Regions from separate parts of the Ramlibacter sp. 2FC genome, predicted to be linked through region 3. Evidence: predicted binding sites of a transcription regulator. Region 3 holds the regulator's gene; each other region holds the start of a gene.
The links. Region 3 encodes LexA, which represses DNA repair genes until DNA is damaged. Its sites were predicted from a motif close to ACTGTATNNNNATACAGT; they were not measured.
Positions count from the first base shown of each region.

Region 1 (7,595 bases), on a different contig from region 3:
CCGTCAGGGACTCGATCATGCCGCGGTGGCTGATGTAGATCTCGGTGGCGCCGGAGGCGCCGCGCTCGAGGCGGGTGCGGAACTTGTCGCGCTCGCCGGTGGAGTAGAGCGAGTCCAGCACCTTGCCCAGCGTGCTGCGGATGAAATCCTGCGGCAGCTTGGCGCGGTTCTCGGCCCAGTCGGTTTCCATGATGCCGAGATTGGCCTGGTCGATGGTGAGCAGGAAGCCGTTTTCCTGCCAGAAGTCGCGCACCGGTCCCCAGAGCTGGTCGGCCGGGCGGTTGACCACCAGCCAGCGCTGGTTGCCGGCGCGCTCGATGCGCACGTCGCCCACGCTGGCGGCGGCCGTGGGCACCGCCGGGCTGGCGGCCTGGGCCCCCTGGTAGCTGCTGGCCGTGACGCTGCCGCTGCCGGCCACGGTGTAGCGCGCATCCTTGGACAGCTGGCTGAGGTCGGGCGGCACCTCCAGCGAAGGGCCCTTGCCCGCGCTCTTGTAGTCGATCCGGTCGCCCTCCAGGACCGTGCAGGCGCCCAGCGCCAGGGTCAGGCCGAGCCAGCCGAGCCGGCGGCTCAGTCGTGCAATGTCATTCACGTGCATGTTTCTCTTGGGGTTCGGTGGCGAGGGGTTCAGAGCAGGCCGCTGGCGCGCAGCGCCGCTTCGACGACGGGCTCGTTGGCCGGCGACAGCGGCGTCATGGGCAGGCGCATGGTGGGGCCGCACAGCCCCATGCGTGCCATGGCCCACTTCAGCGGGATCGGGTTGGCTTCCACGAACAGCTGCTTGTGCAGCGGCATCAGCTGGAACTGGATGGCCATCGCGCGCTTGACGTCGCCGGCGATCGCCGCCACGCACAGCTCGTGCATCAGCCGGGGTGCGACGTTGGCCGTGACGCTCACGTTGCCCTGGCCGCCGCAGAGCATCAGCGCCACCGCCGTGGGGTCGTCACCCGAGTAGATGGCGAAGTCCTTCGGGGCTTCGCGGATCAGCCACTGGGCGCGCTCGATGTTGCCCGTGGCTTCCTTGATGCCGACGATGCCGGGCACTTGCGCCAGGCGCAGCACGGTGTCGGGCAGCATGTCCGCCACGGTGCGGCCGGGCACGTTGTACAGGATGATCGGCAGGTCGCCAACGGCCTCGGCGATGGCCTTGAAGTGCTGGTACTGGCCTTCCTGGGTCGGCTTGTTGTAGTAGGGGACGACCTGCAGCTGGCAGTCGGCGCCGACCTTCTTGGCGAACCTGGCGAGCTCGATGGCCTCGGACGTGCTGTTGGCGCCGCAGCCGGCCATGATGGGCACGCGGCCCTTGGCCTGCTCGACCGAGACGCGGATGATCTCGCAGTGCTCGTCGACGTTGACCGTGGGCGACTCGCCCGTGGTGCCCACGACGCCTATGCAGTCCGTGCCTTCGGCGATGTGCCAGTCGATCAGCTTGCGCAGGTGCGGATAGTCGACGCTGCCGTCCTCGTGCATGGGCGTGGCGAGCGCCACGATGCTGCCAGTAATGGGTGTCATGTCCGTGTTCTCTGACGGGAAAAAAGCATTCTAACTAGGAGCCCGGCAGGCGCCTAAAGCGGGTAGCGCGGCGGTGCGGCGTCCGGCGGCACCGCGGGAACTTCTCGCACGGCGGCGATGCGCTGCACGAAGCGCGGCGGCGCGTCCAGGAAGCCGTCCTCGTAGGCCACCAAGCGCAGGCCCTGGCAGACGCGCAGCAGCTCGCCGGCCTGCAGCAGGAAGTCGGGTCGCGAGGGCTTGCCCACGGTCTCGTTGCCGGCCGCGAAGGTCTCGTAGATCAGCACGCCGCCCGGCGCCAGGCTGTCCAGCAGCCGGGGCAGCAGCGGCCGCCACAGGTAGTTGGTCACGATCACGGCGTCGAATCGCTCACCGGGAAGCGGCCAGGGGCCGTCCTCGATGTCGGCGCACAGGGCCCGGCCCAGCGGCGCCACGGCCGCGATGGCCTCGGGCGAGCGGTCCACGCCGGTCACCGGATGACCGCGCCCGGCGAACCAGCGCATGTGGCGGCCCAGGCCGCAGGCCAGGTCGAGCACCGTGCCGCCCGGGCGCACCAGCGGCGACCAGCGCTGCACCCAGGCCGAGGGGGCCTCGGCGCCATGCGCGACCGCCACGGGGTTCGGTGCGGCGCTCAAAAGCAGCTCCACAGCTGGTCCGCCAGGGTCACCAGGAAGTCCGGCCGCGCGTAGAGCGCGAACACGGCCAGCAGCAGCGCCAGCGCCGCGCCATGCCACAGGAATTTGCGGGCAGAGGTCTTCATGTTCAGGCGGCCTGGGCCCTGGACGGGTGGTGGGCGCGGCGCGGGATCGCGCCCTCCTTGACCGGCAGGTTCACCAGGGCGGCGAACACGCCGAGCGCGATCGCGATGTACCAGACGATGTCGTAGCTGCCGGTGCGGTCGTACAGGTAGCCGCCCAGCCACACGCCCATGAAGCTGCCGATCTGGTGGCTGAAGAACACGAAGCCGCTCAGCATGGACAGGTGCTGGATGCCGAAGATCTGCGCCACCACCGCATTGGTCGGCGGCACGGTGGACAGCCACAGCAGGCCCATGACGGCCGAGAACAGGTAGACGCTGGCGGGCGACAGCGGCGCCAGCAGGAAGGCCGAGATCGCCACCGCGCGCGCCAGGTAGATGAAGGCCAGGATCCGGCTCTTGGCCAGGCGCTGGCCCAGCATGCCGGCGGCATAGGTGCCGAAGACGTTGAACAGGCCGATCAGGGCCAGCGAGAAACTCGCGACCTGGGGCGACAGGCCGTGATCCTTGAGGTAGCTGGGCATGTGCACGCCGATGAACACGACCTGGAAGCCGCACACGAAGTAGCCGGCCATCAGCAGCTGGAAGCTCGGGTAGCGGAAGGCCTCGCGCAGCGCCTGGGCGATGGTCTGGTCGCGCTGCGGCAGGGCGCCGCCATGGAAGCCCGGCTCGCGCAGTCCCCAGGCCAGCGGCACCATCAGCAGGGCCGCCAGCCCCAGGATCACCAGCGCCTGCTGCCAGCCGAAGCCGCCGATCAGGAAGCCCTCCACCGGCACCATCAGGAACTGGCCGAAGGAGCCGGCCGCCGCCGCGATGCCCATGGCCCAGGAGCGCCGCTCGGCCGGCACGTTGCGGCCGATCACGCCGTAGATCACGGCATAGGTCGTGCCGGCCTGGGCCATGCCGATCAGCACGCCGGCCGTGGCGGCGAACAGCAGCGGCGTGGGCGAGTAAGCCATGCCCAGCAGGCCCAGGGCGTAGAGCAAGGCGCCGCCGACGATGACGCGGGCGGCGCCGAAGCGGTCGGCCAGCATGCCGGCGAAGATGCCGGCCAAGCCCCAGCTCAGGTTCTGGATCGCCATCGCGAAGGCGAAGGTCTCGCGTGTCCAGCCCTGGGCCTGGGTGACGGGCTGCAACCAGAGGCCGAAGCCGTGGCGCACGCCCATGGACAGGGTGACGATGGCGGCGCCGCAGGCCAGCACCTGGGCCATGGTCAGGTTTTTCTTGGCGAAAGTCATCCTACGACTTTAGCGAATTCGGCCCGGGTCTGCAGTCGCCGCGGCCGGGGCCTCCCGGCGACGCGATTTGCCTGTAATTGCATCCAGTGGCGGGGCGTGCTAGCCACTACAATCCGCCACCATGGCAACGAACCCCGCCCTCCAACCCTCCGAGTATTCAGAAGGCTCCATCCGCGTCCTCAAGGGGCTGGAGCCGGTCAAGCAGCGTCCGGGCATGTACACCCGCACCGACAACCCGCTGCACATCATCCAGGAAGTGCTGGACAACGCGGCCGACGAGGCCCTGGCCGGCCATGGCAAGAAGATCAAGGTCACGCTGCATGTCGACGGTTCGGTCAGCGTGGAGGACGACGGCCGCGGCATCCCCTTCGGCCTGCACCCCGAGGAGAAGGCGCCGGTGATCGAGCTGGTGTTCACCCGCCTGCATGCCGGCGGCAAGTTCGACAAGGGCAAGGGCGGGGCCTACAGCTTCTCGGGCGGCCTGCACGGCGTGGGCGTCTCGGTGACCAACGCCCTGGCCCTGCGCCTGGAAGCCAGCAGCCACCGCGAGGGCCAGGTCGCGCGCCTGGTGTTCGCGGGCGGCGACGTGGTCGAGCCCCTGGTCACGCGCCCCAACGGCGAGGGCGACCGCCGCCAGGGTACGACGGTGCGCGTCTGGCCCGATCCCAAGTACTTCGAATCGGCCGCCCTGCCCATGGGCGAGCTCACCCACCTGCTGCGCAGCAAGGCCGTGCTGATGCCCGGCGTCTCGGTCTCGCTTTCCAACGAGAAGACCCGCGAGACCCAGACCTGGCAGTACAAGGGCGGCCTGCGCGACTACCTGATGCAGACGCTCAGCGCCGACCCGGTGATCCCGCTGTTCGAGGGCGAGGGCTATGCCGATGGGCAGAACGACAGCTTCGCCGAAGGCGAGGGCGCGGCCTGGGCCGTGGCCTTCACCGAGGAAGGCCAGCCGGTGCGCGAGAGCTACGTCAACCTGATCCCGACCAGCGCCGGCGGCACGCACGACAGCGGCCTGCGCGACGGCCTGTTCAACGCCGTCAAGAGCTTCATCGAGCTGCACAGCCTGCTGCCCAAGGGCGTCAAGCTGCTGCCCGAGGACGTGTTCGCGCGCGCCAGCTACGTGCTCTCGGCCAAGGTGCTCGACCCGCAGTTCCAGGGCCAGATCAAGGAGCGGCTGAACTCGCGCGATGCGGTGCGCCTGGTCTCGAGCTTCGTGCGCCCCGCGCTCGAGCTCTGGCTCAACCAGCATGTGGACTACGGCAAGAAGCTGGCCGAGCTGGCGATCAAGGCGGCGCAGACGCGCCAGAAGGCCGGCCAGAAGGTCGAGAAGCGCAAGGGCTCGGGCGTGGCCGTGCTGCCGGGCAAGCTGACCGACTGCGAGAGCCGCGACATCTCGCACAACGAGGTGTTCCTGGTCGAGGGCGACTCCGCCGGCGGCAGCGCCAAGATGGGTCGCGACAAGGAATGCCAGGCCATCCTGCCGCTGCGCGGCAAGGTGCTCAACACCTGGGAGGTCGAGCGCGACCGCCTGTTCGCCAACAACGAGATCCACGACATCGCCGTGGCCATAGGCGTCGACCCGCATGGCCCGAACGACAGCCCGGACCTCTCGGGCCTGCGCTACGGCAAGGTCTGCATCCTGTCGGACGCCGACGTGGACGGCTCGCACATCCAGGTGCTGCTGCTGACGCTGTTCTTCCGCCACTTCCCCAAGCTGATCGAAGCGGGGAACGTGTACGTGGCGCGCCCGCCGCTGTTCCGCGTCGACGCGCCGGCGCGCGGCAAGAAGCCGGCCTCCAAGGTCTATGCGCTCGACGAGGGCGAGCTCACCGCCATCCTGGACAAGCTGCGCAAGGACGGCGTGCGCGAAGGCGCCTGGACCATCAGCCGCTTCAAGGGCCTGGGCGAGATGAGCGCCGAGCAGCTGTGGGACACCACGCTGAACCCCGACACGCGCCGCCTGCTGCCGGTGCAGCTGGGCAGTTTCGACTTCGCGCAGACTGAAGGCCTGATCACCAAGCTCATGGGCAAGGGCGAGGCCGCGGCGCGCCGCGAGTTGATGGAACTGCACGGCGATGCGGTGGAAGTCGATGTTTGATCGTGACCAACAGTCCGGCCGGCATATCGTGGAGTTCGAGCAGGGCGGCCGGGCCAGGGCGGCGCATGGCAAGCGCTTGCTGCCGCAGCTGGGGCAGGCCTTGTCGCAGGAGTTCGGCAAGGGCTTCGATGCCTCCAACCTGCGCTACATGCGTCTGTTTTATCAAGCGTTTCCGAAATGTGACGCACTGCGCCACGAATTGAGCTGGACGCACTACCGCCTGCTGTTGCGGGTGGGTGCTGCTTACCTGTTACTTTCATAGCTGAACCAGACTTTTCACGATGGACCTACCGACCCTCGATCTCACGGCCGACCCGGCCGGCGACGACGCCCTCAGCCTTGCTACTTACGCCCAGCAGGCCTACCTCGAATACGCGCTCAGCGTGGTCAAGGGCCGGGCCCTGCCCGATGTCTGCGACGGCCAGAAGCCGGTGCAGCGGCGCATCCTGTATTCGATGTCGCGCATGGGCCTGGGCTATTCGGGCAGCAGCGGCGCCAAGCCGGTCAAGAGCGCGCGCGTGGTCGGCGACGTGCTGGGCCGCTTCCACCCGCATGGCGACCAGGCCGCCTACGACGCGCTGGTGCGCATGGCCCAGGACTTCGCCCAGCGCTACCCGCTGATCGACGGCCAGGGCAACTTCGGCAGCCGCGACGGCGACGGCGCGGCCGCCATGCGCTACACCGAGGCGCGCCTGGCCAGGATCACCAGCCTGCTGCTCGACGAGATCGACGAGGGCACGGTGGACTTCGTGCCCAACTACGACGGCTCGACCGAAGAGCCGCGCCAGCTGCCGGCGCGACTGCCGTTCGCGCTGCTCAATGGCGCCAGCGGCATCGCCGTGGGCCTGGCCACCGAGATCCCCAGCCACAACCTGCGCGAGATCGCCGACGCCTGCGTGGCGCTGATCAAGACCCCGCAGCTGTCCGACGAGGAGCTGTTCGCCCTGATCCCCGGCCCCGACTACCCGGGCGGCGGCCAGATCATCAGCCCGGCGGCCGACATCGCCGAGGCCTACCGCGGCGGCCGCGGCTCGCTCAAGCTGCGCGCGCGCTGGAAGATCGAGGACCTGGCGCGCGGCCAGTGGCAGCTGGTCGTCACCGAGCTGCCGCCCGGCGTGAGCTCGCAGAAGGTGCTCGAGGAGATCGAGGAGCTGACCAACCCCAAGGTCAAGGCCGGCAAGAAGGCGCTGAGCCAGGAGCAGACCCAGCTCAAGGCCAGCGTGCTGTCCGTGCTCGACCTGGTGCGCGACGAATCGAGCAAGGACGCGGCGGTGCGCCTGGTGTTCGAGCCCAAGACCAGCCGCATCGAACAGCAGGAGCTGATCACCGCGCTCTTGGCCCACACCAGCCTGGAGACCTCGGCGCCGATCAACCTGACCATGGTCGGCCTGGATGGCCGGCCGGTGCAGAAGTCGCTGCGCCAGATGCTGACCGAGTGGATCGCCTTCCGCCAGACCACGATCACAAGGCGCTCTCAGCACCGGCTGCAAAAGGTGCTGGACCGCATCCACATCCTCGAGGGCCGGCAGCTGGTGCTGCTCAACATCGACGAGGTGATCGCCATCATCCGCCAGAGCGACGAGCCCAAGGCCGCGCTGATGGCCCGCTTCAACCTGTCGGAGCGCCAGGCCGAGGACATCCTCGAGATCCGCCTGCGCCAGCTGGCGCGCCTGGAGGCGATCAAGATCGAGCAGGAGCTCAAGGAGCTGCGCGAGGAGCAGGGCCGGCTCCAGGAGATCCTGGGCAGCCCGGCAGCGCTGCGCCGCCTCATGGTCAAGGAGATCGAGCAGGACGCCAAGCAGTTCGCCGACGCGCGCCGCACCCTGATCCAGGCCGAGAAGAAGGCCGTGGCCGAGGTCAAGGTGGTCGACGAGCCGGTCACCGTGGTGGTGTCGCAAAAGGGCTGGGTGCGCGCGCGCCAGGGCCATGGCCACGAGGCCGCGAGCTTCGCCTTCAAGGCCGGCGACGGACTGTACGGTACCTTCGAGTG
Region 1 covers NZ_SCMM01000029.1:53,334-60,928, reverse strand. Annotated here, with positions in the region: gene bamC (NlpB/DapX family lipoprotein) at 1-598, opposite strand, end outside; gene dapA (4-hydroxy-tetrahydrodipicolinate synthase) at 628-1,512, opposite strand; gene FFS10_RS13830 (class I SAM-dependent methyltransferase) at 1,566-2,144, opposite strand; gene FFS10_RS23680 (hypothetical protein) at 2,141-2,269, opposite strand; gene FFS10_RS13825 (MFS transporter) at 2,272-3,504, opposite strand; gene FFS10_RS13820 (DNA topoisomerase IV subunit B) at 3,626-5,605, shown strand; gene FFS10_RS13815 (DUF1016 N-terminal domain-containing protein) at 5,598-5,867, shown strand; gene parC (DNA topoisomerase IV subunit A) at 5,887-7,595, shown strand, end outside.
Region 1: FFS10_RS13820 (DNA topoisomerase IV subunit B) is a predicted target of LexA. The motif match lies at 3,575-3,592, and genes of this name have one in related genera.

Region 2 (7,595 bases), on a different contig from region 3:
CAAGCCAGTGCGATGACCACGGCGTTGTCGCCGCCGAGCAGGATGTCGATCATGATGATCTGACCGACGGCGAGCCAGAAATGGGCGGTGAGGAATTCTTCCACGGTGATCTTTCGGACGGACGCCACAGGGCGTCATTGAAAAAAATGACAAAGCCGGATTGTCCCGCAGGAAATCCGGCTTGGCATTGTGGCAAACCGCAATGACGCCCGGCACCGGGCGCCATTGCGAAGGCCCCAGGCTTACAGCAGGCCCTTGAGCAGGCGCCCCATCTCGGACGGGTTGCGCGTGATCTTGAAGCCGCATTCCTCCATGATGGCCAGCTTGGCGTCGGCCGTGTCGGCGCCGCCGGAGATCAGCGCGCCGGCATGGCCCATGCGCTTGCCGGGGGGCGCCGTCACGCCGGCGATGAAGCCGACTATGGGCTTCTTCATGTTGGCCTTGCACCAGCGCGCGGCTTCCGCCTCGTCCGGGCCGCCGATCTCGCCGATCATGATCACGGCGTCGGTGTCCGGGTCGTCGTTGAAGGCCTGCATCACGTCGATGTGCTTGAGGCCGTTGATCGGGTCGCCGCCGATGCCCACGGCCGAGGACTGGCCGATGCCCAGCTCGGTCAGCTGCGCCACGGCTTCGTAGGTCAGGGTGCCGGAGCGGCTGACGACGCCGACGCGGCCCTTCTTGTGGATGTGGCCGGGCATGATGCCGATCTTGATCTCGTCGGGCGTGATCAGGCCCGGGCAGTTGGGGCCCAGCAGCAGGGTCTTCTTGCCGCCGGCGGCCTCCTTGGCCTTCATCTTGTTGCGCACTTCGAGCATGTCGCGCACCGGGATGCCTTCGGTGATGCAGATCGCCAGGTCCAGGTCGGCTTCGACGGCCTCCCAGATCGCGGCGGCCGCGCCGGCGGGCGGCACGTAGATCACGGAGACGGTGGCGCCGGAGGCCTGCTTGGCTTCCTGCACGGTGGCGTAGATGGGCACGCCCTCGAAGTCCTCACCGGCCTTCTTGGGGTTGACGCCGGCGACGAAACAGTTGGCGCCGTTGGCGTACTCGCGGCACTTGGAGGTGTGGAACATGCCGGTCTTGCCGGTGATGCCCTGGGTGATGACTTTGGTGTCTTTGTTGATGTAGATGGACATGGCGGACTCCTCTTAGGCGTTGACGGCGGCGACCACCTTCTGGGCGGCTTCGGCCATGGTGTCGGCGCTGATGATGGGCAGGCCGGATTCGGCCAGCATCTTCTTGCCCAGCTCTTCGTTGGTGCCCTTCATGCGCACGACCAGCGGCACGGACAGGTTCACGGCCTTGCAGGCGGTGATGATGCCGGTGGCGATGGTGTCGCAGCGCATGATGCCGCCGAAGATGTTGACGAGGATCGCCTTGACCTTGGGGTTCTTGAGCATGATCTTGAAGGCCTCGGTGACCTTCTCGGGGGTGGCGCCGCCGCCCACGTCCAGGAAGTTGGCCGGCTCGGCGCCGAACAGCTTGATGGTGTCCATGGTGGCCATGGCCAGGCCCGCGCCGTTGACCAGGCAGCCGATGTTGCCGTCCAGGCTGATGTAGGCCAGGTCGAACTTGCTGGCCTCGATCTCGGCCGGGTCCTCCTCGTCGAGGTCGCGCAGGGCGACGATCTCGGGGTGGCGGAACAGGGCGTTGGCGTCGAAGTTGAACTTGGCGTCCAGCGCCATCAGCTGGTTCTGGCTGTCACGGTTGAGCGGGTTGATCTCGACCAGGGAGGCGTCGGTGTCCATGTAGCACTTGTAGAGCTTCTGGAACAGGTCGACGGCCTGGGCCGTGGACTCGGCGGGCAGGCCGATGCCGGCGGCGATCTTCCTGGCCTGCTCGGCGGTCAGGCCGGCGAGCGGGTCGATGAACTCGGTGATGATCTTCTCGGGCGTGCTGTGCGCCACTTCCTCGATGTCCATGCCGCCTTCGCTGGAGGCGATGAAGGCGAGCTTCTGCGTGGCGCGATCGGTGACGACGGAGACGTAGTATTCCTTCTGGATGTCGGCGCCGTCTTCGATGTACAGGCGGCGCACCTTCTGGCCCTCGGGGCCGGTCTGGTGGGTCTTGAGCTGCATGCCCAGGATCTCGCCGGCCAGGCGCTTGACGTCGTCGATGCTCTTGGCGACCTTGACGCCGCCGCCCTTGCCGCGCCCGCCGGCGTGGATCTGCGCCTTCACCACCCACACCGGGCCGCCCAGCTTCTGGGCGGCTTCCACCGCCTCCTGCACCGTGAACGCCGCAATGCCGCGCGGCACAGGCACACCGAATTGACGCAAGATTTCCTTGCCCTGGTACTCGTGAATCTTCATGAAGTCTCTCTCAGGAGTGGATGGTTTTCACCTGGCTGCGGCGTTTGACTTCGAGCAGCCGGCACTGGACACTGCAGCCCACGACTGTATCATGCTGCAATGCACAAAAACCGTGCATGCCATGTCGCACGGTTCCATGGCAATCTGATGACAAACCCCTGCCGCGCCCGGCCGCGGCCCTCCTCTCCCGACAGGACAGCACCATGAGCAAGGTCTTCATCGACGGCGAAGCCGGCACCACCGGGCTGCAGATCCGCGAGCGCCTGCAGCAGATCCCGCAGGTCGAACTGGTCAGCATCGCGCCCGAGCGGCGCAAGGACCCGGCCGCCAAGCGCGATTTGATGGCCCAGGTCGACCTGGTCGTGCTCTGCCTGCACGACGACGCGGCCATCGAGTCGGTGGCGATGATCGATTCGCTGCCCGGACGCAAGCCCAAGATCATCGACGCCTCCACCGCGCACCGCACGGCGGCTGGCTGGGTGTTCGGCTTTCCCGAGCTCGCGGCCGGCCAGCGCGAGGCCGTGGTCCAGGCCCAGCGCGTGGCCAACCCGGGCTGCTATGCCACGGGCGCGATCGCGTTGATCCGGCCCCTGGTCGACGCCGGCCTGATTCCCCCGGACTTCGCACTCGCCCTGCCCTCGGTCAGCGGCTACTCGGGCGGCGGACGCAGCATGATCGAGGCCTACGAGAGGGGCGAGGCGCCGCTGTTCGAGGCCTATGCCCTGGGTCTCAAGCACAAGCACCTGCCCGAGATCATGGCCTACACCGGCCTCACGCGCCGCCCCCTGTTCGTGCCTTCGGTCGGCAACTTCCGCCAGGGCATGCTGGTGCAGCTGCCGCTGCACCTGGACCTGCTGCCGGGCCAGCCCAAGGCGGCGGACCTGCACGAGGCGCTGGCCGCGCACTATGCGCCGAGTGCGGCGGCCGGCGGCTGGGTCAGCGTGGAGCCACCGACCGAGGACGGCAAGCTCGACGCGCTCGCTCTCAATGACACCAACAAGCTGGAGCTGCGCGTGTTCGGCAACGACGCATACCACCACGCGGTGCTGATCGCGCGCCTGGACAACCTCGGCAAGGGCGCCAGCGGCGCCGCGGTGCAGAACCTGCAGCTGATGCTGGGGCTCTGAGCCCCGCTCAGCCCTCAGTCTTCTTCGGTGCCCGACACCACGCGCCGGATCGCCTCGGCGCCGAAGCCGCGCGCGGCCAGAAAACGCATCTGCCGCGCCCGCCCGGCCGCATCGGCCGCGGGCTCGCCGAACTTCTTGCGCCAGACCTCGCGCGCGCGCTCGAGCTCGGAGCCCTGCAACTGGGCCACGGCCTGCTGCACGGCCGCTGCATCCAGCCCCTTGGCCTGCAGTTCCTGGCGTATGCGCGCCGCGCCGAGCTTGCCGGCGCGCCGGTGCAGCAGCGACTCGACCACGCGCTGCTCGTCGATGAAGCCGCGGGCCTGCAGGGCGTCGAGCACGGCGTCCAGGTCCTCGCCCTCCTGCACATGCGGCGCCAGCTTGCGCGCCAGCTCGACGCGCGAATGCTCGCGCTGCGCGAGCAGGCGCAGCGCGCGCCCCTTGAGCGACAGCATGGGCGGCATCGCAGCGCAGCGCCCGGTCAGTCGCCGCCGGGCCGCCCCAAGGCGACTGCGGCCCCCTCGGGGGGCAGCGACGTACACGCAGTGACGAGCGTGGGGGCCATAAGCTACTCGGCGGCTTCCGCGCTCTCGTTGAGCAGCGGAATGCCCAGCGACTCGCGCACCTTGTTCTCGATCTCGTGCGCCAGGCCCGCGTTCTCGCGCAGGAACTCGCGTGCGTTGTCGCGGCCCTGGCCGATCTTCTCGCCGTTGTAGGCGTACCAGGCGCCCGACTTCTCGATGATGCGCGCGTTCACGCCCATGTCGATGATCTCGCCCTCGCGCGAGATGCCCTCGCCGAACAGGATGTCGAACTCGGCGGTCTTGAAGGGCGGCGAGACCTTGTTCTTCACCACCTTGACCTTGGTCTCGTTGCCGATCACCTCCTCGCCCTTCTTGATCGAGCCGGTGCGGCGGATATCGAGGCGCACCGAGGCGTAGAACTTGAGCGCGTTGCCGCCCGTCGTGGTCTCGGGCGAGCCGAACATCACGCCGATCTTCATGCGGATCTGGTTGATGAAGATCACCATGCAATTGGTCTTCTTGATGGTGGCGGTGAGCTTGCGCAGCGCCTGGCTCATCAGGCGCGCCTGCAGGCCGGGCAGACTGTCGCCCATCTCGCCCTCGATCTCGGCCTTGGGCGTGAGCGCGGCCACCGAGTCGATCACCACCAGGTCCACCGCGCCGGAGCGCACCAGGCTGTCGACGATCTCCAGCGCCTGCTCGCCGGTGTCGGGCTGGCTGATCAGCAGGTCTTGCAGGTTCACGCCCAGCTTTTGCGCGTACTGCACGTCCAGCGCGTGCTCGGCGTCGACGAAGGCGCACTGGCCGCCGAGCTTCTGCATCTCGGAGATGACCTGCAGGGTCAGCGTGGTCTTGCCCGAGGATTCCGGACCATAGATCTCGACCACGCGGCCGCGCGGCAGGCCGCCCACGCCGAGCGCGATGTCCAGGCCCAGCGAGCCGGTGGACACCACCTGGATGTCCTCGATCACCTCGCCCTCACCCAGGCGCATGATGGTGCCCTTGCCGAACTGCTTCTCGATCTGGGCCAGGGCGGCCTGCAGGGCCTTGGCTTTTTCGCTGTTGGCGGCGTTCTGGCCCTTGACGGCTGCGTCCATGAAAATCTCCTTGAAAATCAACGGGTTGTTCGGGTGGATCCAGCGTCTTCGACGACGACATGGATGTTTGAACAGTACTTTAGCAGCGACTTCCGGCAAGTAAACGGATTTTTTGGTCAGTTTGACTTACGATCTGGACATGCTTGCCAACACCGTCGAAGACAGCTGGCGCCAGACCCATCTGGGCCGGCTGCTGGGCCATGCCATGCGCCGCTTCGACGAGCGCGTGCTGGCGCTGATGGCCGGCAACGTGGAGGTGCCGCTGACCCTGTCCAACCTGGCTGCGCGCGCCCAGGTCAGCGCCGCCCATGTGCACATCACGCGCCATCTCGCCCTAGCCGGCTCGCGCCTGACCGAGCTGGCCGCCGCGGCCGGCATGAGCAAGCAGGCCATGGGCGACCTGGTCGACCAGTGCGAGGCCTGGGGCCTGGTCGCGCGCGGGCCCGACCCGCTCGACGCGCGCGCGCGCCTGGTGCGCTTCACGCCCACCGGCCTGGCCTGGCTGCAGGCCTTCCGCGACGCGGTGGCCCAGGCCGAGGCGGAGTTCCGCAGCGCGGTCGGCGACGAGGTGGCGACCGTGGTGGCGCTGGGCCTGGAGGCTTACGCCGCCTGAGCCGCATGACAAGCGCCTAGAATTTGCCGAAGCGCCCCGCGCAGCATGACCCCAAGCAGGAGACAGCGATGCGAATACTGATTGCCGAAGACGACCAGGTGCTGGCCGACGGCCTGCTGCGCACGCTGCGCAGCTCGGGGGCCGCAGTCGACCATGTGGGCGACGGCGCACAGGCCGACGCGGCGCTGATGACCAACACCGAGTTCGACCTGCTGATCCTGGACCTGGGCCTGCCCAAGCTGCACGGCCTGGAGGTGCTCAAGCGCCTGCGCGCGCGCGGCGCCGCCCTGCCGGTGCTGATCCTCACCGCGGCCGACAGCGTGGAGGAGCGCGTCAAGGGCCTGGACTACGGTGCCGACGACTACATGGCCAAGCCCTTTTCGCTGCAGGAGCTCGAGGCGCGCGTGCGCGCCCTGACGCGGCGCGGCATGGGTGGCGCCAGCTCCACGATCCGGCACGGCCCCCTGGTCTACGACCAGGCCGGGCGCGTGGCCACCATCGACGGCAAGATGGTCGAGCTGTCGGCGCGCGAGCTGGGCCTGCTCGAGGTGCTGCTGCAGCGCGCCGGCCGCCTGGTCAGCAAGGACCAGCTGGTCGAGCGACTGTGCGAGTGGGGCGAGGAGGTGAGCAACAACGCCATCGAGGTCTACATCCACCGCCTGCGCAAGAAGATCGAGAAGGGCCCGATCCGCATCGCCACCGTGCGCGGCCTGGGCTACTGCCTTGAAAAAATCCAGGGCTGAGTCAGCTTCCCGGTCGGCCAACTGGCCGGTCACCCTGTTCAAGCGCGAGCAGCGCTCGCTGTTCGGCGAAATCCTGGACTGGATGCTGACGCCGCTGCTGCTGCTGTGGCCGGTCAGCCTGGCGCTGACCTGGCTGGTGGCGCAGGGCATCGCCAACAAGCCCTTCGACCGGGCCCTGGTCTACAACGTGCAGGCGCTGGCACAGCTGGTCAAGGTCGGGCCCAACCACAAGGTCCAGTTCAACCTGCCGCAGCCGGCCAGCGAGCTGCTGCGCGCCGACGACTCGGACATGGTGGCCTACCAGGTGCTGGGCACCAACGGCGAGTTCCTGAGCGGCGAGCGCGAGCTGCCGCCCCCGCCCGAGGACGAGAAGCCCGCCATCGACGAGGTGCGCCTGCGCGACGCCGAGCTGCGCGGCCTGGAGGTGCGCGTGGCCTATACCTGGGTGGCGCTCGAGCTGCCCGATGCGCGGCCGGCCCTGGTCCAGGTGGCCGAGACGCGCGAGAAGCGCTCGGTGCTGGCCACCGAGATCATCAAGGGCGTGATGCTGCCGCAATTCGTGATCCTGCCGCTGGCCGTGCTGCTGGTCTGGCTGGCCCTGGTGCGCGGCATCAAGCCGCTGTCGCAGCTCGAGGAGCGCATCCGCGCGCGCAAGCCCGACGACCTGAGCCCGCTCGACGAGAAGGCCGTGCCGCTGGAGGTGGCGCCGCTGGTCTCGTCGGTAAACGACCTGCTGACGCGGCTCAAGGACTCGATCGCCACGCACAAGCGCTTCCTGGCCGACGCGGCGCACCAGCTCAAGACGCCGCTGGCCGGCCTGCGCATGCAGGCCGACCTGGCGCAGCGCGAGGGCGCCGGCGAAGAGGAGCTCAAGCAGTCGCTCAAGCAGATCGGCCGCGCCAGCATACGCGCCACGCACACGGTGAACCAGCTGCTGTCGCTGGCGCGCGCCGAGGGCGGCGGCACGGCGATCAGCCGCCAGCCCTGCGATCTGGCGCGCCTGACCATGGACGCGGTGCGCGAGGCCGTGCCGCGCGCCATGGACAAGGCGCTGGACCTGGGCTACGACGGCGCCGAGCCGGGCTCGCCCGGCGTGGTGCTCGAGGGCAACCCGACCCTGCTCAAGGAGCTGGTGCGCAACCTGGTCGACAACGCGCTCAATTACACGCCGTCGACGCCGGC
Region 2 covers NZ_SCMM01000005.1:60,930-68,524, reverse strand. Annotated here, with positions in the region: gene FFS10_RS03965 (TerC family protein) at 1-104, opposite strand, end outside; gene sucD (succinate--CoA ligase subunit alpha) at 243-1,136, opposite strand; gene sucC (ADP-forming succinate--CoA ligase subunit beta) at 1,149-2,312, opposite strand; gene argC (N-acetyl-gamma-glutamyl-phosphate reductase) at 2,516-3,439, shown strand; gene recX (recombination regulator RecX) at 3,454-3,891, opposite strand; gene recA (recombinase RecA) at 4,005-5,057, opposite strand; gene FFS10_RS03935 (MarR family winged helix-turn-helix transcriptional regulator) at 5,197-5,670, shown strand; gene FFS10_RS03930 (response regulator transcription factor) at 5,739-6,413, shown strand; gene FFS10_RS03925 (sensor histidine kinase) at 6,496-7,595, shown strand, end outside.
Region 2: recA (recombinase RecA) is a predicted target of LexA. The motif match lies at 5,116-5,133, and genes of this name have one in related genera.

Region 3 (7,595 bases):
TTGGAAAGGTGAGGGAGGTTTGCATGAGCTGCATTATCGTGCATGTTTTCCCCGTGCCTGAAGGCCCCAGGGCATAGCCCGGGCCGGGGGCTTCAGCGCCGCACCTGCAACGCGCCGGGGTTCACGATGTTGGTTGGCGTGCCCTTGATGTAGTTGACCAGGTTGTCGAAGGCGGCGTTGAAATACATCTCGTAGCTGTCGAGCTCGACGTAGCCGATGTGAGGCGTGCAGATGCAGTTCTCCAGACGCAGCAGGGCATGGCCTTGCAGGATGGGCTCGGCCTCGAACACGTCGACGGCGGCCAGGCCCGGGCGTCCGCGGTTGAGCGCGCTGATCAGGGCGTCGGACTCGATCAGCTCGGCGCGCGAGGTGTTGACGATCAGCGCCGTGGTCTTCATGCGCGACAGGTCCTCCAGCGTCACGATGCCGCGCGTGTCATCGTGCAGGCGCAGGTGCAGCGAGAGCACGTCGCACTGCTCGAAGAAGGCTTCACGGCTGGCGGCGGTCACGTAGCCATCAGAGGCGGCGCGCGCGCGCGAGGCCTCGCTGCCCCAGATCAGCACCTGCATGCCGAAGGCCTTGCCGTAGCCGGCCACCAGCTGGCCGATCTTGCCGTAGCCCCAGATGCCCAGGGTCTTGCCGCGCAGCACGGTGCCAAGCGCGAAATTGGGTGGCATGGAGGCGGACTTGAGGCCGGACTGCTGCCAGGCGCCATGCTTGAGGTTGCCGATGTACTGGGGCAGGCGGCGCATGGCAGCCATGATCAGGGCCCAGGTCAGCTCGGCCGGGGCGACCGGCGAACCCACGCCTTCGGCCACCGCGATGCCGCGCTCGGTGCAGGCTGCCACGTCGATATGGCTGCCGACCTTGCCGGTCTGGGCGATCAGCTTGAGCCGGGGCAGTTTTTCCACGAGGGCGCGCGTGATCTGGGTGCGCTCGCGTATCAGCACGATCACATCGGCGTCCCGCAGCCGCACGGACAGCTGGCCTATGCCCTTGACGGTGTTGGTATAGACCTTGGCGGGATAGGCATCGAGCTTGGTCGCACAGGCCAGCTTGCGGACTGCATCCTGGTAGTCGTCAAGGATCACAATGTTCATGCCGTCATTGTGCCTTGGCCTTGGCTCCGACAGGGGCCAGGGGCCGGCCGCGAGATTTTTGGGCGCGCAGCATGGCCCCGTGGCGACGCAGAACAGAAGCTCAGGGCTGCGCGAGCGCGGACTCGCGCGCGGCCAGGCGGTCCAGCTCGGCGCAGACGTCCGCCATGCGCCCCGAGATCACCATGCGCCCGGCACAGCCGGGCCGGTAGCCGGCCTCGGCCACGCGCACCACGCGCAGCGGCACGGCATGCCTGGCGGCGGGCTGGGCCGGCGCGCCAGCATGACTGGCGTGTGGCGGGCGAAGCAGGGCGGTACTTGTCGCCGGGCTGCCAGGCGCGCGCTTCTTGCGCGCCAGGCGGGCGCGCAGCGGGGAAAGCAGGCAGGACAGGGTGAGCAAAGCGATTCCCATGTGAAACCTTTCGGTATGAACGAGGTTGGACACAGGCAGGATTCCTGGAACGAGCGCGCTGCCGCAGGGTTGTGGTCGGCCTAGGCCGCCAAACGCCCGCCACCTGCGACGGCGCGCGACGGGCTGCTACATCAGCATGGTGTTGCGGATCAGGCCCACGGCCAGGCCCTCGATCTCGAAGGGCTCGCCGGGCTCGACGACGATGGTGGGGTAGTCGGGGTTCTCGGCGTGCAGCTCGATCTGCTGCTTGTTGCGGCGAAAGCGCTTGACCGTGACTTCGTCGCCCAGACGGGCCACGACGATCTGCCCGTTGCGTGCGTCCTTGCAGGCCTGTACGGCCAGCAGGTCGCCGTCCATGATGCCGGCGTCGCGCATGGACATGCCGCGCACCCTCAGCAGGTAGTCGGGGCGGTGCTGGAACAGGCTGCTTTCGACATGGTAGGTCCGGTCCACATGCTCCTGCGCGAGAATCGGGGAGCCCGCCGCGACGCGGCCTACCAAGGGCAGGACCAGTTGGGCCAGGCTGGGCAGGGGCAGGTGGAACTGGTCGCCGCGCGCCTCGTGCAGGGCGCGCAGCGAGGAGCCCTTGAGGCGGATGCCGCGCGAGGTGCCGCTGACCAGCTCGATCGCGCCCTTGCGAGCCAGGGCCTGCAGGTGCTCTTCGGCCGCGTTGGCCGATTTGAAGCCGAGCTCGGCGGCGATTTCGGCCCGGGTGGGCGGAGCGCCGGTGCGGGCCATGGTGTTCTGGATCAGTTCCAGAATCTGCTGCTGGCGGGCTGTGAGTTTGGGGCTGTCGATCATGGGGACTCCTGGCGACGGGCTCTGACTACTGTGTTGATATCCAGTGACTGTATTTTTAATCAGTTTGAAGGGCTTGGCAAGTGAAACAGCAAAAAATCGTGGTTCTGGGCACCGGCGGCACCATCGCCGGCAAGTCGGCCCAGGCGGGCGACAACATCGGCTACCAGGCGGCCCAGCTGGGCGTGGCCGAGTTGCTGGACGCGGTGCCCGGGCTGCCGGCCGTGCTGCAGGACTGCGAGCTCGAGGCCGAGCAGGTGGCGCAGGTCGACAGCAAGGACATGGACTTCGGCGTCTGGCAGCGCCTGGCTCTGCGTTGCGAGCACTGGCTGGCCCAGCCCGAGGTGCGGGGCCTGGTGATCACCCACGGCACGGACACCCTGGAGGAAACTGCGTATTTCCTGCAGGCCGTGCTGGCGCCGGACAAGCCCGTGGTGCTGGCCTGCGCCATGCGCCCGGCCACGGCCCTGCTGGCCGACGGGCCGCAGAACCTGCTGGACGCCTTTGCCGTGGCGCTCGCCCCCTCGGCACATGGGGTGCTGGCGGTCTGCGCGGGCCAAGTGCACGGCGCCCTGGACGTGCGCAAGAGCCACACTTACCGGCTCGACGCCTTCGACTCGGGCGAGGCGGGGCCCGTGGGCCAGGTGGAGGAGGCGCGCGTGCGCTGGCTGCGGCCCTGTGCCGCGGACGAAGGCGCAGCGTCGGCGCTGCAGGCGCTGCGCGGTGCGCCGGCCTGGCCGCGTGTGGAGATCGTGATGAACTACGCCGGGGCGGGCGGCGCGGCGGTCGACGCCCTGGTGCAGGGCGGCGTGCAAGGCCTGGTGGTGGCCGGCACGGGCAATGGCTCGCTGCACCACGAGCTCGAGGCCGCGCTGCAGCGGGCCCAGGCGGGCGGCGTACGCGTGCTGCGCACGACGCGCTGCGCCTACGGCCGGGTGCTGCCCAAGCCGGGCGACGCGCTGGCCGTCGCCCAGGGGCTGAGCCCGGTCAAGGCGCGGGTGGCGATGCTGTTGTCGCTGCTGGCCCCTTGAAGACAAACGCCCCGGCAGGCGGGGCGTCTACCAGCGCGGGCGGCGTTCAGCTGGACAGGGCCTGCAGGGCGCGCGCGGTGATCTCTTCCACGCTGCCCATGCCGCTGATGGCGCGGTACTTGGGGGCGGCGGCGGGGTCGGCCTTGGCCCAGGCCGAGTAGTAGTCGACCAGCGGACGGGTCTGGGCGCTGTAGACGTCCAGGCGCTTGCGCACGGTCTCTTCCTTGTCGTCGTCGCGCTGCACCAGCGGCTCGCCGGTCACGTCGTCCAGGCCTTCGAGCTTGGGCGGATTGAACTTGACATGGTAGGTGCGGCCCGAGGCCGGGTGCGAGCGGCGGCCGCTCATGCGCTCGATGATGGCGTCGAAGGGGACGTCGATCTCGAGCACATAGTCGAGCTTGACGCCGGCCGCCTTCATGGCGTCGGCCTGGGGGATGGTGCGCGGAAAGCCGTCGAACAGGAAGCCCTGGGCGCAGTCGGGCTGGGCGATGCGTTCCTTGACCAGGTTGATGATCAGGTCGTCGCTGACCAGGCCGCCAGATTCCATGACGGACTTGGCCTGCAGGCCCAGCGGCGTGCCGGCCTTGACGGCGGCGCGCAGCATGTCTCCGGTGGAGATCTGGGGGATGCCGTATTTCTGGCAGATGAAGGTGGCCTGCGTGCCTTTGCCTGCGCCCGGTGCGCCCAGCAGAATCAGTCTCATGGATGTCCTTGGAATTTGAATGTCGAAATCGGCGGCGCAGACGGGCGATGCAAGGCCGCCCCGTCGCGTATCTCCCTCCGAGAATAGCATGCGAGAGCTTCCGCCCCGCTGACAGGGCCCCCGCGTAAAGGCCTCTTGATTCAGCTGGCGAACAGCCTGCGCACCCGGTCCAGGTCCTCGGGCGTGTCCACGCCGGGCCCCGGCGCGTGCTCGCTCACGTGCACGGCGATGCGGTGGCCATGCCAGAGCGCGCGCAGCTGCTCCAGCGCCTCGCCGACCTCGATCGCCGCCTGGGGCAGCGCCGGGAACTGGCGCAGGAAGCCTGCCCGGTAGCCGTAGATGCCCACGTGGCGCAAGGGGGCAGGCTGCGGCAGGTCCTGGATGCCTTGGGCGAAGCCGTCGCGCCACCAGGGGATGGGCGCGCGGCTGAAGTACAGCGCGAGCTGCCGGGCGTCGAGCACGACCTTGACCACATTGGGGTTGGCGAAGTCGGCCACGCTGTCGATCGCGTGCGCCGCCGTGCTCATGCTGGCCTCGGGCCGCTCATGCAGCAACTGCGCCACGGCGTCGATCAGCGTGGGGTCGATCAGCGGCTCGTCGCCCTGTACGTTGACGACGATGGCCTCGTCGGCGAGGCCCAGCTGGGCACAGGCCTCGGCCAGGCGGTCGCTGCCCGAGGGGTGGTCCTCGCGCGTGAGCAGGGCGCGCACGCCGTGCTGCTGGCAGGCGTCCACGATGGCGGGGCTGTCGGCCGCGACCACGACCTGGCTCGCGCCCGAGCGCAGAGCGCGCTGGGCCACGCGCACCACCATGGGCGCGCCGCCGAGGTCGGCCAGCGGCTTGTTGGGCAGGCGCGAGGAAGCCAGGCGCGCCGGGATCAGGACGGTGAAACTCATGCCGCAATCACCCCGTGTTCAGACCAGGGGCGTGCGCGGCGGCAGCTTCTCGAGCTCCTCGTCGCTCAGCGTGCGGGCCTCGTTCTCCAGCAGCACGGGAATGCCGTCCCGCACCGGATAGGCCAGGCGCGCGCTGCGCGAGATCAGTTCCTGGCGCTCGCGGTCGAAATCCAGCGGCCCCTTGGTGACGGGGCAGACCAGCAGTTCAAGTAGTTTGGTGTCCATCGGCCGATGATAGCGACGCCGCTTGGCGCGGGACACGCAGCGCGTCGAGTGCCCGATCCAGCGCAGCCAGGAAGGCGGGCTCGGGTGCAAAGACCAGGGGCACGGCCAGGGCCCCCGGGTACTGGGGCCAGAGCTTGACCGCGTCCTTCTCGGTGCACAGGATCTCGCCCTGCCATCCCGGCGGTGGGGTCCAGCCTTCGAAGTCGAAATGGTCGGGCAGGGCCTGGGCCTGGGCCAGGTTCAGCCCCTGCTCGCGCAGCATGGCGAAGAAGGCCTCGGGCCGGGCGATGCCGGCCAGGGCCAGCACGGGCTGGGCGCGCAGCTCGGCCAGCGCCACCCGGCTGCCGTCGGCGCGCCGGGCGTAGGCCGCCAGCGCGCGCTCGGCGCCGTAGCCGGCCGCGAAGGCGCGCCGGCCGGTGTGCAGCACCAGGTCGACCGCGCGCGGCCAGGGCTCGCGCAGCGGGCCGGCCGGCAGCAGCCAGCCGTTGCCGGTGCCGCGCTCGTCGAACACGCAGACCTCGATGTCGCGCGCCAGGGCCAGGTGCTGCAGTCCGTCGTCGCAGACGAGCAGGTCGGTGGCGGGGTGGCGCGCGAGCAGGGCCTGCGCGGCTTCCACGCGCCTGGCGGCCACGAACACCGGCACCTCGCAGGTCTGGCGGATCAGCAGGGGTTCGTCGCCGACCTCCTGCGCGGCGCTGTCTGCCAGCACCTCGCGGCAGTTATGGCCCTGCCGGCCATGGCCACGCGAGACCACGCCCGGCCGCAGGCCGCGCGCGCGCAAGTGCTGCGCCAGCGCGATCACGGTCGGGGTCTTGCCGCCACCGCCGGCCACCAGGTTGCCGACCACGATGACCGGCACGGGCAGGCGGGTGGCGCGGCGCAGGCCGAGCCGGTAGAGGCTGCGGCGCAGAGCCGCCAGCGCGCCGTAGAGCAGGGAGAGGGGCCAGAGCGCCCAAGCCAGTAGGCCGCGCCGCGTCCAGGCGGCCAGCAGCGTACGCTCCAGCGAAAAGCCAGGCAAGGGGCGGCCTCAGTGTGCGCCGGCCTGGGTGGCGAAGGTGACCTGGGTCAGGCCGACGCGCCGCGCGGCCTCCATCACCGTGATCACCGACTGGTGGGCCGCCGAGGCGTCGGCGCTGATGATGAGCACGCTGTCGCGGCCGGCGCGGGCGGCTTCGGTCAGAGCCCGGGCCATGCTGTCGACGCCGCGCCCGTTCACCGGCACCTTGTTGACGGCGTAGCGGCCGTCGGCGGCCACGGCGACGATGACCTCCCTGGGGTAGTCGCGCTGTGCCTCGGTGTTGGCCACCGGCAGCTTGAGCTGCATCTCGGTGAACTTGCTGTATGTGGTGGTCAGCATCAGGAAGATCAGCACCACCAGCAGCACGTCGATGAAGGGGATCAGGTTGATCTCGGGCTCGTCGCGCGAGCGGGGGCGGAAGTTCATGCCGGACCTAGCGCAGGGTGTTCAGGTGGCGCGCGAAGCGCTCGGCGGCCAGCTCCAGCGTCAGCAGGTAGCCGTCGACGCGGGCACGGAAGTAGCGCCAGAAGATCAGCGCCGGAATCGCCACGATCAGGCCGAAGGCGGTGTTGTATAGCGCCACCGAAATGCCGTGCGCGAGCTGCGCCGGGTTGCCGCCGCCGACGGCGGCGCCGGTCGGCGCCTGCGAGCCGAAGATCTCGATCATGCCGATCACGGTGCCCAGCAGGCCCAGCAGCGGCGCCGCCGAGGCGATGGTGGCCAGGGCAGCCAGGTAGCGTTCCAGGCGGTGCGCCACGCTGCGCCCCGTGCCCTCCATGGCGGCGCGCAGGTCCTCGTCGCTGCAGCCGGGATGGGCATTCAGGGCGCGCAGGCCGCTGGCCAGCACCTCGCCGAGCGCGGAGTTCTGCTCCAGCTTGCTGACCACGTCCGGCGCCGGGACGCCCTGGCGCGAGGCCGTGAGGGCTTCGTCGAGCAGCTTGGGGGGTGCGACCCGGGCGGTCTTGAGGCTGGCGAAACGCTCGATGACGAGGGCCAGCGCGAGTATGGAGCAGGCGACCAGCGGCCAAATCGGCCAGCCTGCGGCTTGTATGATCGAAAGCAAATCGGGCTCTCCGCGTGTGACATGGGGCAGGAAACTGCGCTGCAGATTATGGCTCAGGCGCCGCCCGCTTCGCCCAGGCTTGTTTGCCGTTCGGGGCTCCCCGGGGCGGCTGATGCCACGGCCTCGATCCGGTGCACATTTTCTGTGGATAACTTTGTGAAGAACTCATGTTCCAGGGGGGCTCAGCCCGCGCCAAATGGCGTTTGCAACAGAACGATCACATTTTGGGCAGAAGAAAAATCAATGAAATCAATGACTTGGACGAGATTTCACGCTCTGCGGCGGCATCAGGGCGATTTGGGGGCCGCTTTGCAGCCGGATGTGGACTATTCATGCCTGCCGCCGCCGTGCT
Region 3 covers NZ_SCMM01000039.1:32,583-40,177, forward strand. Annotated here, with positions in the region: gene FFS10_RS16295 (3-hydroxyacyl-CoA dehydrogenase) at 1-25, opposite strand, end outside; gene FFS10_RS16300 (D-2-hydroxyacid dehydrogenase family protein) at 93-1,100, opposite strand; gene FFS10_RS16305 (hypothetical protein) at 1,201-1,509, opposite strand; gene lexA (transcriptional repressor LexA) at 1,636-2,310, opposite strand; gene FFS10_RS16315 (asparaginase) at 2,391-3,338, shown strand; gene adk (adenylate kinase) at 3,385-4,041, opposite strand; gene kdsB (3-deoxy-manno-octulosonate cytidylyltransferase) at 4,182-4,937, opposite strand; gene FFS10_RS16330 (Trm112 family protein) at 4,956-5,162, opposite strand; gene lpxK (tetraacyldisaccharide 4'-kinase) at 5,143-6,180, opposite strand; gene FFS10_RS16340 (ExbD/TolR family protein) at 6,190-6,606, opposite strand; gene FFS10_RS16345 (MotA/TolQ/ExbB proton channel family protein) at 6,614-7,243, opposite strand; gene xseA (exodeoxyribonuclease VII large subunit) at 7,563-7,595, shown strand, end outside.